2 regions of the Marinovum sp. J2-8 genome follow, and region 2 is predicted to be linked to the other one. Evidence: riboswitches for the same ligand, from Rfam matches in the RefSeq annotation. Region 2 holds a riboswitch; the other holds the start of a gene.
The links. A riboswitch is a leader RNA that binds a small molecule or an ion and turns the genes downstream of it on or off. The one in region 2 is predicted to bind cobalamin.
Positions count from the first base shown of each region.

Region 1: it holds a riboswitch for cobalamin, as region 2 does, so the genes downstream of both, AC0L4F_RS09285 (TonB-dependent receptor plug domain-containing protein) here and AC0L4F_RS20090 (DUF1636 family protein) in region 2, are expected to answer to the same signal.

Region 1 covers NZ_JBVVRZ010000002.1:706,556-713,283, forward strand. Annotated here, with positions in the region: gene AC0L4F_RS09265 (peptidoglycan D,D-transpeptidase FtsI family protein) at 1-787, opposite strand, end outside; gene ftsL (cell division protein FtsL) at 784-1,143, opposite strand; gene rsmH (16S rRNA (cytosine(1402)-N(4))-methyltransferase RsmH) at 1,143-2,135, opposite strand; gene mraZ (division/cell wall cluster transcriptional repressor MraZ) at 2,139-2,645, opposite strand; cobalamin riboswitch at 3,417-3,617, shown strand; gene AC0L4F_RS09285 (TonB-dependent receptor plug domain-containing protein) at 3,742-5,637, shown strand; gene AC0L4F_RS09290 (ABC transporter substrate-binding protein) at 5,624-6,472, shown strand; gene AC0L4F_RS09295 (FecCD family ABC transporter permease) at 6,469-6,728, shown strand, end outside.
Region 2 covers NZ_JBVVRZ010000009.1:12,678-19,405, reverse strand. Annotated here, with positions in the region: gene cbiB (adenosylcobinamide-phosphate synthase CbiB) at 1-567, shown strand, start outside; gene cobD (threonine-phosphate decarboxylase CobD) at 567-1,550, shown strand; gene AC0L4F_RS20100 (cobyric acid synthase) at 1,575-3,020, opposite strand; gene cobO (cob(I)yrinic acid a,c-diamide adenosyltransferase) at 3,285-3,911, opposite strand; cobalamin riboswitch at 3,952-4,174, shown strand; gene AC0L4F_RS20090 (DUF1636 family protein) at 4,283-4,657, shown strand; gene cobW (cobalamin biosynthesis protein CobW) at 4,661-5,707, shown strand; gene cobN (cobaltochelatase subunit CobN) at 5,707-6,728, shown strand, end outside.

The DNA of each region.
Region 1 (6,728 bases), on a different contig from region 2:
TCGTCGCCGCACCTTTGGCATTCATGATCTTCATGCCGCCATAAAGCACCTTTTCCGCCGCCGCCTGCAGCGTCAGATCAAGCGACAATTCCAGCGGCGCGCCCTCACGCGCGGGGTCGCGCAGCAGGTCGTCATGGAACTTCTCGATACCGGCGGTGCCGATGACCTCGGCCGAATGCACGCCTTCGCGGCCAAATCCATAACCGCCCAGCACATGCGACGCCAACGCGCCATTGGGATAAAGCCGCATCTCGCGCGGTCCGAACAACAGACCCGGCTCGCCGATATCATGCACCGCCTGCTTCTGTTCCGGGCTGAGCTTCTTGCGAATCCACATGAATTTGCGGTCCGAGGTGAACCGCTTGGTCAGATCCTCAACATCCAGATCAGGAAAGATCTTGCCCAGTTCCGCCGCCGCCCGCACCGGATCAACCATCTGTTGCGGATGGGCATAAAGCGAATGGGTCTCCATGTTGGTGGCCAGAAGCCGCCCCTTGCGATCCACGATATCCGCCCGTTGCGCCACGATGCTGGCCCCATTGCTGGCACCGCGTGGTTCCGCCGGTTCAGACGCCGCAAGCAGCCCCATCCGCGCGCCAATCACCAAAAAGGCGCAGAAATACATGATCCCCATCAGCAGCAGGCGCTGTTCGGCGCGCACCCGCAAACGGTCGCGCATATCCTCGTGCCGCAACCGGATGTTTTCCCGTTCGATGGCGTCGGGATTTTCACCTTTTTGGCGGGCCTCCAGAATACGGGCCAGCGGGCGCAGCGGCGTGCGGATCATGGCTCTTGCTCCTCACCTTGTGATGACACAGCCACCGGATTGGTGATCGGCTCCATATTATCAAAGTCCGGCATCGGGAAAGTCACCTGGTCGATATTGGCAAAATGATGGGGGCGCAGCGGCAAAAGCCCAAGACGGTCAAAGTTCAGCTCTGCCAGATCGCGCAGCCGGTCTGGCCGGTTCAAATAGGCCCATTCCGCCCGCAACACCGAAAGCCGCGACCGCGCCGTGCCAATGTCACGCTGCAATTGTGCCGATTTTTCAATTGCTTCCTGAGTTCGGTAATTTTCATGATAGGCCCAGAACGCCAAACCGATCACCGCCAAAGATGTCAGGATATACAAGAACGACCGCATTACCTTTTCCCCTTCAGCTGCGGCATGGCAATTGCGCTGGGATCGACCGCCCCCGCGGGCATATCCGTGCGCCGCGCCACCCGAAGCCGCGATGACCGCGACCTTGGGTTTTCCTCCAGCTCCTGATCATCCGGGCCCACGGCCTTGCGTGTGAGAATATCGAATTGGGCGGGCACCACGGCGGTTTGCGGCGCATAGCGATTGGTATTGCCGGAATGGCCGGCACGGGCGGTAAAGAACCGTTTGACCATGCGGTCCTCGATCGAATGAAAGGTCACAACCGCCAGAAGACCACCGGGTTTCAACACCCGTTCGGCGGCCATAAGCCCCTGAAACAATTCCTTGTATTCGTCGTTGACCGCGATGCGCAGCGCCTGAAAGCTGCGGGTTGCGGGGTGGCTTTGGCCGGGTTTCGACCGTGGCAGGGACCGTTCGATCACCCCGGCCAATTGCAACGTGGTTTCAAACGGGGTGTCCGCCCGCACCCGTGCAATATTCTTGGCAATGCGCCGCGAGGCACGCTCTTCCCCATAGGTGAACAGGATTGCGGCCAATTCTTCTTCGCTCAGATTGTTGACCAGATCGGCGGCGCTGACGCCCTGTTGGCTCATCCGCATGTCCAACGGCCCGTCCCGCATGAAGGAAAATCCGCGTTCGGCGCGGTCCAGCTGCATCGAAGACACACCCAGATCAAGCACCACGCCGTCCACCTGATCGGCGACTTCGTCCATTGCCGAGAACACGGTTTTTTCCGGGCGCACGCGCGCGCCATAGTCCCCGAGCCAATCTGCCGCCATTTCGAAGGCCAGCGGATCGCGGTCAATTGCGACCACCTTATCCGCCCCGGCCTCTAATAATGCGCGGGTATAGCCGCCGGCCCCGAATGTGCCGTCGATCCAGGTGCCCGTGACCGGCGACACCGCCTTGATCAATGGGCGGATAAGGACGGGAACATGCGGCGCGGCGTCGGGTTTATGTGGGGCTGCGGCCATTTTTCAAACGCCTCCGACCGGTCCATCAAGGAATGACATGGGATCGAAGTCTTCCGGCAGTTCTTCCAGCCATGCTTCGGTCTTGGCCAGTTCTTCATTTTCATAGGTCTCGGGGTTCCAGATCTGGAACGTATCGCCGGCCGCAATGAAGAAGGCCTCTTTCTCAAGATTGATTCTGTTGCGCAGTTTCGCAGGCAGGACCAGTCGGCCGGTCTCGTCCACATTGGTGGGGAAGGATTGCCCGTGGAACATATGCTGCAACATTTTCCGTTCCATGGATGCACGCGGCAGAGCGTCGATTTTCTTGTCGACCTCTTCGATGGCTTCCATGGTGTAACATTCAAGGCAGTTGAGCTTCTTGTTGCCGTAGACAATCACAAGCTCCGGGTTTTCTCCGACTTTCCAGTTGGGATCAGCGGCCTCGATCACACGGCGAAAGCCGGCCGGGATCGACACCCTGCCCTTTGCATCCACCTTGTGATGGCTTTCGCCTCTGAACCTGCGGCTCACTGTCCTTGCCGTCCTTTGCCTCGCGCCCCGTGTTTTCCCCAATTTGAAATGGAAAACGGCGGGTTGATCTGCTGCCACTGATCAACCCGCCGCCCATGTCCCGCTTGGCGGGAAGTCCAGCTGCGCGCGCCACCTGGGGGGATGTCTGCTCGCCCGCGCGCCGGATTCTGTTCACGATGAAAGACGGTGCCTGTATGAAACCATTTTTATTGTTTTTGAGTATTCGGTGCGGGGTCTTTGTTGCCCCTTGTTCCGTCCCTCATCGTGATACTAGGGATGCCATGGGAAATCATGGAAATCAACTGCTCTTTATGGGAAATCTCCCCTACAGTTTGTTCACAGGGGCTGTGGAAAACTAAATATTGCGGCGAAATCGCGGTCTAGCGTGGAATTTCTAGCGAAAGAGATCCCGGCCCAACACTATATGTGGTAAGGCACTGGAACGCGCCCAACGGCCCATGATTTCCCAAAAAAATTGCAACGAGACGCCCAAAATAGCGGCGCGGCCCGGTTTCAGCCCGCAGAATCACGCGAGAGTGGTCAAATTTGATTCGTCTTGAGGGGCAATTGGCGGTCGAAAACCGCATTTCCCAAGATCGTCCCACGAATTCCCGTATTTCCCATCCATTCCCGTTGTCCTGCCCGGCATTGCCCCCGTTTGCCCCTGCTGGCCCATTCAAAAGCCTTCGATCCTGTAGACCCGGGGCCACAACGCGCGGATTTGACGCCGGATGGGTCAAAATGGCCGCTTGTCACAATGCATTTGCGTGACTAGACGAAAGCACGCTTTGGTTCGGGCCTCGCAAGAGGTCCGTGAAAAGGGAACGCGGTGCAAACCCGCGACTGCCCCCGCAACTGTGAGCGGCGAGCAAACCCGGAAATTGCCACTGTGGCCCCCTTTTGGGCTGCGGGAAGGCCCGGGGATGTGACGACCCGCGAAGTCAGGAGACCTGCCAGGCGATCACCCTATCCGGGCGCGGGGCGTGCGATGGATAACGGCAACCCCGTTGCGGTGATTTCACTGAGACGGGGGGTGACCTCCGGTTTGATTAACAATCGGCCCTTTGCACTCACGGGGCCAATCGGAGGGACAGACATGACCCGAACACAACTTCTGACAACCGCGGCCCTGCCCGCATTGTTGTCCGCACCGGCCTTTGCACAGGACGATCCCTATGATCTGGGCGTCCTGATCCTGTCCGCCGGATACGAGGCCGTGGCCGAAGACGAAACCGGCGTTGCCGTGGATGTCATCACAGAAGAAGAGCTGGAGGCCACCGGCGAGACCCGAGCCATTGATTTCCTGGCCCGCCAACCCGGCGTCACCCTGCGCACCACCGGCCCATTGGGCACCACAGCCGGTGTATTCATTCGCGGCGTGAACCAGAACAATATCGCGGTGCGCGTCGATGGCATCGACGTCTCTGACCCGTCCGGCCCACAGGTGGCTTATGATTTTGGCGGCTTGATGACCTCTGACATCTCGCGGATTGAAATCCTGCGCGGTTCGCAATCGGCGCTTTATGGATCCGAAGCCCTGGGCGGGGTGATCAATATCACCACCAAACGCGCCACCCGCGACGGGCTGAGCGTTCAGATGGCGGCGGAATATGGCGCCTATGAAAGCCTGCGGTCGTCGGTCACCTTTGCCAACAAGGGCGAAGGCCACGAAAGCGCGCTGACCCTGTCCTATGCCAACAGCGACGGATTTTCCGCCGCCGACGAAAACGATGGCAACGACGAGGCCGACGGTTTCAACGCCAAGCGCCTGAGCTTTGCCGGCAGCTATGATCTGGGCAGCCCCGACACGGTCCTGCATCTGTCGGCGTTCAGCGAAGAATCGACCTATGATTACGATGAAACCTCCGGCGGTGTGCCATTGGATGGCAGTTCGGATGAGGTCACCGAGAAACAACAGGACGGCCTGCGCATCGCGCTGGATTTCGTCACCGGTGGCTTTGATCACACGGTCTCGGCCTCTTATTTCCGTATTGATCGCACCCTGACCGGCTCCGCTGCCAGCTTTGGCGGCGTGTCCGATGATCAATTCGACTATACCGGCACGCGGATGGAATACCGCTATCAGGGCGGCGTTGATCTGACCGACACCACCCGTTTGGTGTTCGGCGCCGACCACACGGTCGAGGAATTCGACACCTCCCTGACGCTCGATCACTCGATCTTTGGGCTTTATACCGATGGGCAAAGCCATGACACGTCGGTCACCGGTCTCTTTGCCGAGGTGACAGCCGCGCCCAGCACGGATTGGAACCTGTCGGCGGCGCTGCGTTATGACGAACATTCCGAATTTGGCGGCTTCACCACCGGGCGGCTGTCGGCGGTCTATCGCCCGACAGAGGATCTGATCTTCCGGGCCAATGCCGCAACCGGGTTCCGCGCCCCGTCGGGGTATGAGCTTTATGATGGCTTTGCCGGCAATTCGGATCTTGATCCCGAAACATCCAAGAGTTTCGACCTTGGTGTCGAGAAACGCTTTGGCGACCGGGGCTACATCCGTGCCACGGCCTTTCATATCGAGGCAGAGGACATCATCGACTATTCCTTTACCGCTGGCACCTATGTGCAGGCCTCTGGAACCTCGACCCGGCAGGGCATCGAATTGGCTGGCGGCACAGAGCTGTGGCAGGGCGTGCGGCTTGACGGCTCTTACACCTGGACCGACAGCTTTGCCGATGCCGATCTGGATAGCTCGAGCTGGTCCGCCGCAGTTCCCGGCCATCAGGCCGCTGCCACTGTGACCGCAGATTTCGGCAGCCAGACCAGCCTGGCCGTCACCGGTCTTTGGGCTGGGGATCGCGCAGAGGGGCTTGACCCCTATGGCGTGTTGAATTCGACCCTGACATACAAGGTGATGGACAACGCGGAAATCTACCTGAGGATCGAAAACGTCTTTGACGAGGAATACCAAACCGCACCGGGCTATGGCACATCGGACCGCGCGGCGTATTTTGGAATCCGTGCGTCTTTGTAAGGCACTGACCCTGTCCGCCGCGCTGATGTTTGGCGCGGCGGCAGCGGTGGGTGCGGCGGCGGGGGACGCCCCGCAAAAGGTTGTGTCGATCAACCTGTGCACCGATCAACTTGCCATGCTGCTGGCCGCCCCCGGCCAATTGCACGCGGTGTCGTTTCTGGCACGGGACAGCCGCAGTTCGGCCATGGCCGAAGACGCGATGCAATACCCGATCACCCATGGCCGGGCCGAAGAAATCTATCTGATGCAACCAGATCTGGTCCTTGCAGGCCGCTATACCGCCCGTGCGACGGTGGACATCCTGCAAAACCTGGGGATTGCGGTTGTGACGTTCGACATCGCCAACAACATGATGGATGTGCGCACCAATCTGATCCAGATGGGCGCGGTTCTGGGCCAATCGGAAAAGGCCCAGGAAATGCTGCGCGATTTTGACAGGCAACTGGCGGCTTTTCAGGCCGAGGTCACACGCCGCCCGCGTGCCGCCCTTTATTATTCCAACGGCTTCACGTCGGGGCGGGGTTCGCTGGCGCATCACATCCTGACCGCCGCCGGGTTTGACAATATCGCCATCGAAGCAGGCTATGAAAACGGCGGCGCGATGCCGTTGGAGATCCTGGCATTGACCGGACCAGAGGCCATCATCACCGGGCAACCCTACCCCGGTGCCAGCCGGGCCGAGGCGATCATGGATCATCCGGTGGTGCATTCCCTGCGCCGCGCGTCCAAGGGCGCCAGTCTGACCAACAGCGATTGGGTCTGTGGTACGCCGCATGTGCTGCGCGCAATCGAAGGTCTGTTGCCCCTGCGCCGCGAATTGGAAACCCGGCCATGACCCGCCTCATGCTTCTGCTGACCCTGGGGGTGCTGGCGCTGTTTTCGGCGTCGATGCTGATCGGCCCGGCCCCGGTCGGGGTGGGCGACAGCCTGCGGGCGTTGTTCACCGATACGGGCGAACCGATGACGCTGGTGATGCGGGAAATCCGCCTGCCGCGCGCGGTGCTGGCCGTGATCACCGGCGCATCGCTGGGCATGAGCGGCGCCGCCATGCAGGGCTATCTGCGCAACCCATTGGCCGAGCCGGGGTTGAT
Region 2 (6,728 bases):
GTCGGACGCGATCCCGCACAATTGGACACCGCTGGGATTAGCCGCGCGGCGTTGGAAAGTCTGGCCGAGAACAGTTCGGACGGGATTGTCGCGCCGCTGTTTTGGGGGGCCGTGGCCGGGCTGCCCGGCATTGCCGCGTACAAGGCGATCAACACGCTGGATTCGATGATTGGCCACCGTACCGAAAGGTATGAGGCGTTTGGCTGGGCGGCGGCGCGGATCGACGATCTGGTGAATCTGATCCCGGCGCGTCTGTGTGGCGGATTGTTTGCACTGGCTGCGGGGCGTTTTGGTCTGCGGGCGCTGCGGGTGATGGGGGCGGATGCGCGGGCCCATCGGTCGCCCAATGCCGGCTGGCCCGAGGCGGCCATGGCAGGCGCGCTGGATGTCCGCCTGTCCGGGCCGCGAATCTATGGCGATCATATCGCCCGGGAACCCTGGCTGAATGCCGATGCCCGCGATCCAAAAGGGGACGACCTGCGCCGGGGGCTTGCGCTTTATCGGCGGGCCATGGGATTGGGGGCGCTTGGGCTGGCGTGTTCTGCGCTGATAATCTGGAGTTTCTGATGCGCGATCACGGCGGCAATATCGATTTTGCACAGGCACATTGGGGCCGCAGCGATTGGATTGACCTGTCCACCGGCATCAACCGCCAGCCTTGGCCGGTGCCCGCGCTGCCCGCATCGGTCTGGACCGATCTGCCCACCCAAGCGGCGAAGTCGGCCCTGCTGGCGGAGGCCGCCCGCGCCTTTGGCAGCGATGCCCCCTGTGTTGCCCTGTCGGGCGCACAACAGGCGATCCAATTGGTGCCGCAGCTCACGGCGCCGGGGGCGGCGCGGGGGCGGGCGCGCATCCTTGGCCCGACGTATAATGAACATGGCGCGGCACTGGCGGCCAATGGGTGGCTGGTGCAGGAGGTCTCTGCACTGGCGGATCTGGCTGGGGCGGATCTGGCGGTTGTGGTCAATCCCAACAACCCCGACGGGCGCCATCACGACCGCCAGACGCTTTGTGATTTGGCCCGCGATGTCGGCCAACTCGTCGTCGATGAAAGCTTTGCCGATCCGGTGCCAGAGCTGTCCCTGGCGGCGCAGGCTGGATCGCTTGCCCACGGCGGTCAGTTGATTGTGCTGCGCTCCTTCGGCAAGTTCTGGGGGCTTGCGGGGCTGCGGCTTGGCTTTGCCTTCGGGGATCGCGCCACCGTGGCACGGTTGTCCGAATTGGCTGGCCCCTGGCCGGTTTCGGGGGCGGCGCTGGAAATCGGGCGCGCGGCCTTGGGCGATCACGACTGGCATCGTGCCACGGTGGCGCGGCTGGCACAGGAAACCGGTCGGCTTGATACCCTGGCGGCGGGCGCGGGTTGGACCCTGCTGGGCGGGACGCATCTGTTTCGTACCTACGTTACGCCAGACGCCGAGACCGCCCGCGACCACCTTGCCCGCGCCGGGATCTGGAGCCGGATCTTTCCCTATGCGCCGCAATGGATTCGCCTTGGCCTGCCGGGAACGCCGGTGGAATGGGCGCGGCTGGAACAGGCTTTGACCCTGTAAGGCCCGAACAGGGCCCTGACCGGTTCAGCGCGCCAGATCCAACAGCCCCGCAACATCCAAATGCGTCTCCAGATGATCGGCCAGCGCATCCAACGCGGCCTCAACCCGCCCCTGATGGCTGTCACCCGAGGTGGCGATACCAATGGCACCAAGGTAGGCCGCGCGAAACGCATCCGCGACAAACAGCCCGTGCAAATAGGTGCCGGTCACCCGACCGCAGGATGAAATCGCCCCTTCGGGCGCACCGTTGATATGGACAAATGGCCGGGCGCGATCCGGGCCGTCCGAACGGCCGATATGAATCTCATACCCCTCAACCGCAAGGCCCGAGGCCGCATGACGCGCCGTGACCTGCGACAATTGCTTGTTGGGCTGCATCTCGGTTTCGATATCCAACAGACCCAAGCCTTCGGTCGCGCCGGGGGCCCCTTCGATCCCTTCGGGATCGCGGATGGCATGCCCCAGCATTTGATAACCGCCACAAATCCCCAACACATGCCCGCCACGCCGGTAATGGGCCATCAGATCAATATCCCACCCCTGAGCGCGGAGAAATGTCAGATCGGCACGGGTCGATTTCGTGCCGGGCAGGATCACCAGTTGGGCGTCGCCCGGAATTGCACTGCCCGGTGGGACCATCACCAGATCGATCCCAGCCTCACCGGCAAGCGGATCAAGATCATCAAAATTGGCGATCCGGGACAGCATAAGACAGGCAATTTTCACCCCGCCCTGCTTTGGCGCACGGGCCAGATCCAAAGCATCTTCGGCGGGCAACACATGCGCTTGCGAAAACCAGGGCAGCACGCCATACCCGCGCCACCCGGTGCGCGCCGCGATCAGACGATAGCCATCATCGAACAGGGTCGGATCGCCGCGAAATTTGTTGATCAGAAATCCCGCGATCATCGCGGCGTCGCCGGGGTCCAATATCGCCTGGGTGCCGACAAGCTGTGCAATCACCCCGCCGCGATCTATATCACCAGCCAAAACGACAGGCACCCCCGCGGCACAGGCAAAGCCCATGTTGGCGATGTCATTGGCACGCAAATTCACCTCGGCGGGCGAGCCTGCGCCTTCCACGATCACCAGATCATGGCGCGCCGTCAACCGGGCAAAACTCTCCAGCACCGCCCCCATCAACTGTGGCTTCAACGCGCTGTAATCGCGGGCCCGTGCCGTGGTCAGATGTCGCCCCTGAACCACCACCTGCGCGCCCGTGTCACTTTCGGGTTTGAGCAGAACCGGGTTCATATCCGTCAGGGGTTCGATCCCGCAGGCCAGGGCCTGCAAGGCCTGCGCACGCCCTATCTCGCCGCCATCCGCAGTTACGGCGGCGTTGTTGGACATGTTTTGCGGCTTGAACGGAGCGACCGAAAATCCGCGCCGCAGGGCCGCACGACACAATCCCGCGACCAGCATGGATTTGCCGACGTTTGATCCCGTGCCCTGCAGCATCAGCGCGCCCATCAGATCCCGCCGCGACATCTGGAGAGGCCGGGATTGCCTCCGGCGGGGATATTTTTTTCCAAGAAGAAAGCCAAAGTGTGGCACCGCGCCTCGGGCCGGACAACCGGGGGAGACGCGGTGCTTTCTCCTTGGGCGGTCATCGGGATCCCTCCCTGTACCGCAGAGACATTTGAGCATTTCATCCTTAAGAAACCCTTACTTTCTTCTTGGTGAAAATATCCCGGGGAGGCGCAGGGCGCCGGGGGCAGAGCCCCCATATTTCGCCTAGAATTCCACGCCGGCCTGCGCTTTGATCCCGGATCGAAACGGGTGTTTGACGAGGGTCATTTCAGTCACCAGATCGGCTGCCTCGATCAGGGGTTCCGCAGCGTTGCGGCCGGTCAAAACAACGTGGGTCATTTCCGGTTTCTCTGTGCGCAGGAACGTCAGGACCTCGTCGATCGACAGATAGTCATAGCGCAGCGCGATGTTGATTTCGTCCAACAGCACCATGCGGATTTCCGGGTCGCGGATCAGTTCCTTGGCTTTTTCCCAACCGGCCTGTGCGGCGGCGATGTCGCGGGCGCGGTCCTGGGTTTCCCAGGTGAAGCCTTCGCCCATTGCGTAAAACTGGCAGAGATCGCCAAAATGCCCGGTGATCAGGCTGCGCTCGCCGGTGTCCCACGCGCCCTTGATGAATTGGACAACAGCGCAGGGCATGCCATGCGCGATACAACGCAGAATCATGCCAAACCCGGACGAAGACTTGCCCTTTCCCGGTCCGGTGTGGACAATTATCAGCCCTTTCTCACCTTCTTTCTTTGCCATGATCTTGTCACGCGCGGCCTTTTTCTTGGCCATTTTGGCGCTGTGGCGGGCAAGAGTTTCGGGGCTGTCGGTCTGGTCGGGCATGACGGTCTGTCCTCGTGCTTGACAAAAGGGATGCGCTCGCGCACTCAGGGCGCACGTTGGTTCCTGTCCTTATGGCAGGCGAAGAGGGAATGCGACAGGGTTTGCGATTTGAAAGATCGCCCGTCCAAGCGCAGCCGCCCCCGCGACCGTGACCGGAGAGGTCATCCAAGCCACTGGCCCACACAGGCCGGGAAGGTGGATGACCATGGGGGTTCCCCCCGATATCCGCAAGCCGGGAGACCTGCCAGCGTTGATGTTTACGGGCAGACGGGGTGTTTCTGCGACCGGATGGGTGACTCTGGTCGCGTGTCTTGTGCGCTCGGTTTTATCCTCTGGACTTTCCCCTGATGCCCTACAGAAGGAAAGTTGCGATGACGGCCATTCTAAGTGTCTGTGTGACCTGCCGAGAGGCAGGGTCCGACCCCGAGGACGGCATCCGCCCGGGCGCGCATTTGCGCGACAGGCTTGAGGCGCTTGAATGCCCCGAAGGGGTAGAGATCCGCGCGGTGGAATGCCTGTCTGCCTGCAAGAACGGCTGTGCTGTCGCGCTCTCGGCGCCGGGCAAGTGGAGCTATGTCTATAGCCATATGAGCCCCGAAAACGCCGCCGACATTCTGGAAGGATCCGCCGCCTATGCGGCCGCGGCCGACGGTTTGGTGCCCTGGCGTGAGCGCCCGGTGATCTTTCGCAAACAAAGTCTCGCACGTATTCCGCCGCTTTTGGCACAGCCCGATCCACAGGAGTAGATCATGTCCGATCTGACCAAGATTCCCGTCACAGTCATCACCGGTTTTCTCGGCGCGGGGAAAACCACGTTGATCCGTCATCTGATGGCCAATGCGGGCGGGCGCAAGCTGGCCGTTCTGGTCAATGAATTTGGCACCGTTGGCGTCGATGGCGATATCTTGCGCCAATGTGCTGATGAAAATTGCCCCGACGAAAACATCGTTGAGTTGGCCAATGGCTGTATCTGCTGCACCGTCGCGGATGAATTTATTCCCACAATCGGGGCGCTGATGGCGCGGCCGCAGAAGCCGGATCATATCCTGATCGAGACCTCTGGTCTGGCGTTGCCCAAACCTTTGCTCAAGGCGTTTGACTGGCCTGCGATCCGGTCGCAGATCACGGTCGACGGCGTGATTGCCCTGGCCGATGCCGAAGCTGTGGCAAGCGGGCGTTTCGCACCGGATGTGGCGGCGGTGGATGCGCAGCGGCAAGCTGACGACAGTCTGGATCACGAAACGCCATTGTCAGAAGTGTTCGAGGATCAGATCAATTGCGCCGATCTTGTGTTGTTGTCCAAGGCCGATCTGGCCGGAGAGGCCGGTTTGGCCGCAGCCCGCGCCGTGATCGAGGCCGAGGCGCCGCGCAAGTTGCCGATGTTGGCGCTGACCGAAGGGGTGATTGATCCCGACGTCGTGCTGGGTCTGGGTGCCGCCGCCGAGGATGATCTGGCGGCGCGGCCCAGCCACCATGATGGCACCGATGACCACGAGCACGAAGATTTCGACACCGTGGTGATCGAGCTGGGCGAGATCGAAGATCCAGAGCACCTCGTCGCGGCAATCGCACGTCTGGCGCAGGAGCAGAAGATTTTACGCGTCAAGGGCCATGTGGCGGTGGCGGGCAAGCCGATGCGGCTGTTGGTGCAGGCTGTCGGCGCGCGGGTCCGTCATCAGTTCGACCGCCCCTGGGGCAGCGATCCGCGCCGGTCGGCGCTGGTGGTGATCGCCGAACATGACGATCTTGACCCGGATGCGATCCGCACGGCCCTGGGCCAGGCTCTGCCTGCCTGATGCATATCGTCTTTCGCGAAAGCCACGGTCTGGAAGAGACCGAGACGCCCATGGATCTGGGGCAAACCCCCGCCGATCTGGTGGCGCTGTCCTTTTCGGACAGTGATCTTGGGGCTTTCGCGGCGGGCTGGCATCGCGCCAATGGGGGCTTGCCCAGTTTGCGGCTGGCCAATCTGGTGGCGCTGCGGCATCCGGTTTCGGTGGACACCTATGTCGAGTCCACGCTGGCCGGGGCCAAGGGTATTCTGGTGCGTCTGATCGGTGGCGAGGCCTATTGGCCCTATGGCTTGGCCTCGCTTCAGGATCTGGCGCGGCGTAAGGGGATTGCGCTGGCGGTTTTGCCCGCCGATGGCCGCGACGATCCACGTCTTGATGCGCTGTCGACCCTCCCGGTATCGACCCTGCGGCGGCTCAAGACGCTGTGCGATGCGGGGGGCGCGGTGGCGGCGCAGGCGGCGCTGGCGCAAATGGCATTGGCCTCCGGGTTTTATGCAGGGCCGGTGTCTGGCGACAAACGCCTGCCGGCTCAGGGGTTTTATCATCCCGATCTTGGCCCGCTCGACACGTTGGAGCCCCGGGGCAAGGACAAACGACCGTTGGCGCTGGTCAGTTTCTATCGGTCTTACTTGAGTGCGGCGGATATGGCGCCGGTCGATGGTTTGATCGCGGGTTTGGACCAGCGCGGGTTTCAGGCCTATGGGGTTTTCGCGACCTCGCTAAAGGCGGCGGGTATGGCGGATTGGCTGCATGCGGCGCTGGGGCCACGCCAGCCGGATCTGGTGGTGAATGCCACCGCATTTTCGATGCAGGGGGCCGATGGCGCAACGCCGTTTGATCGTTATGCCTGTCCTGTGTTTCAGGTTGCACTCTCGACCGCGCAACGCAAGGACTGGGCACAGTCGGAACGCGGGTTGTCGCCGTCTGATCTGGCGATGCATGTTGTCCTGCCCGAGGTTGACGGGCGGCTGCATGCGGGCGTCGTGTCGTTCAAGGCCCCCGGCGCGCGGGACCCGGATCTGCA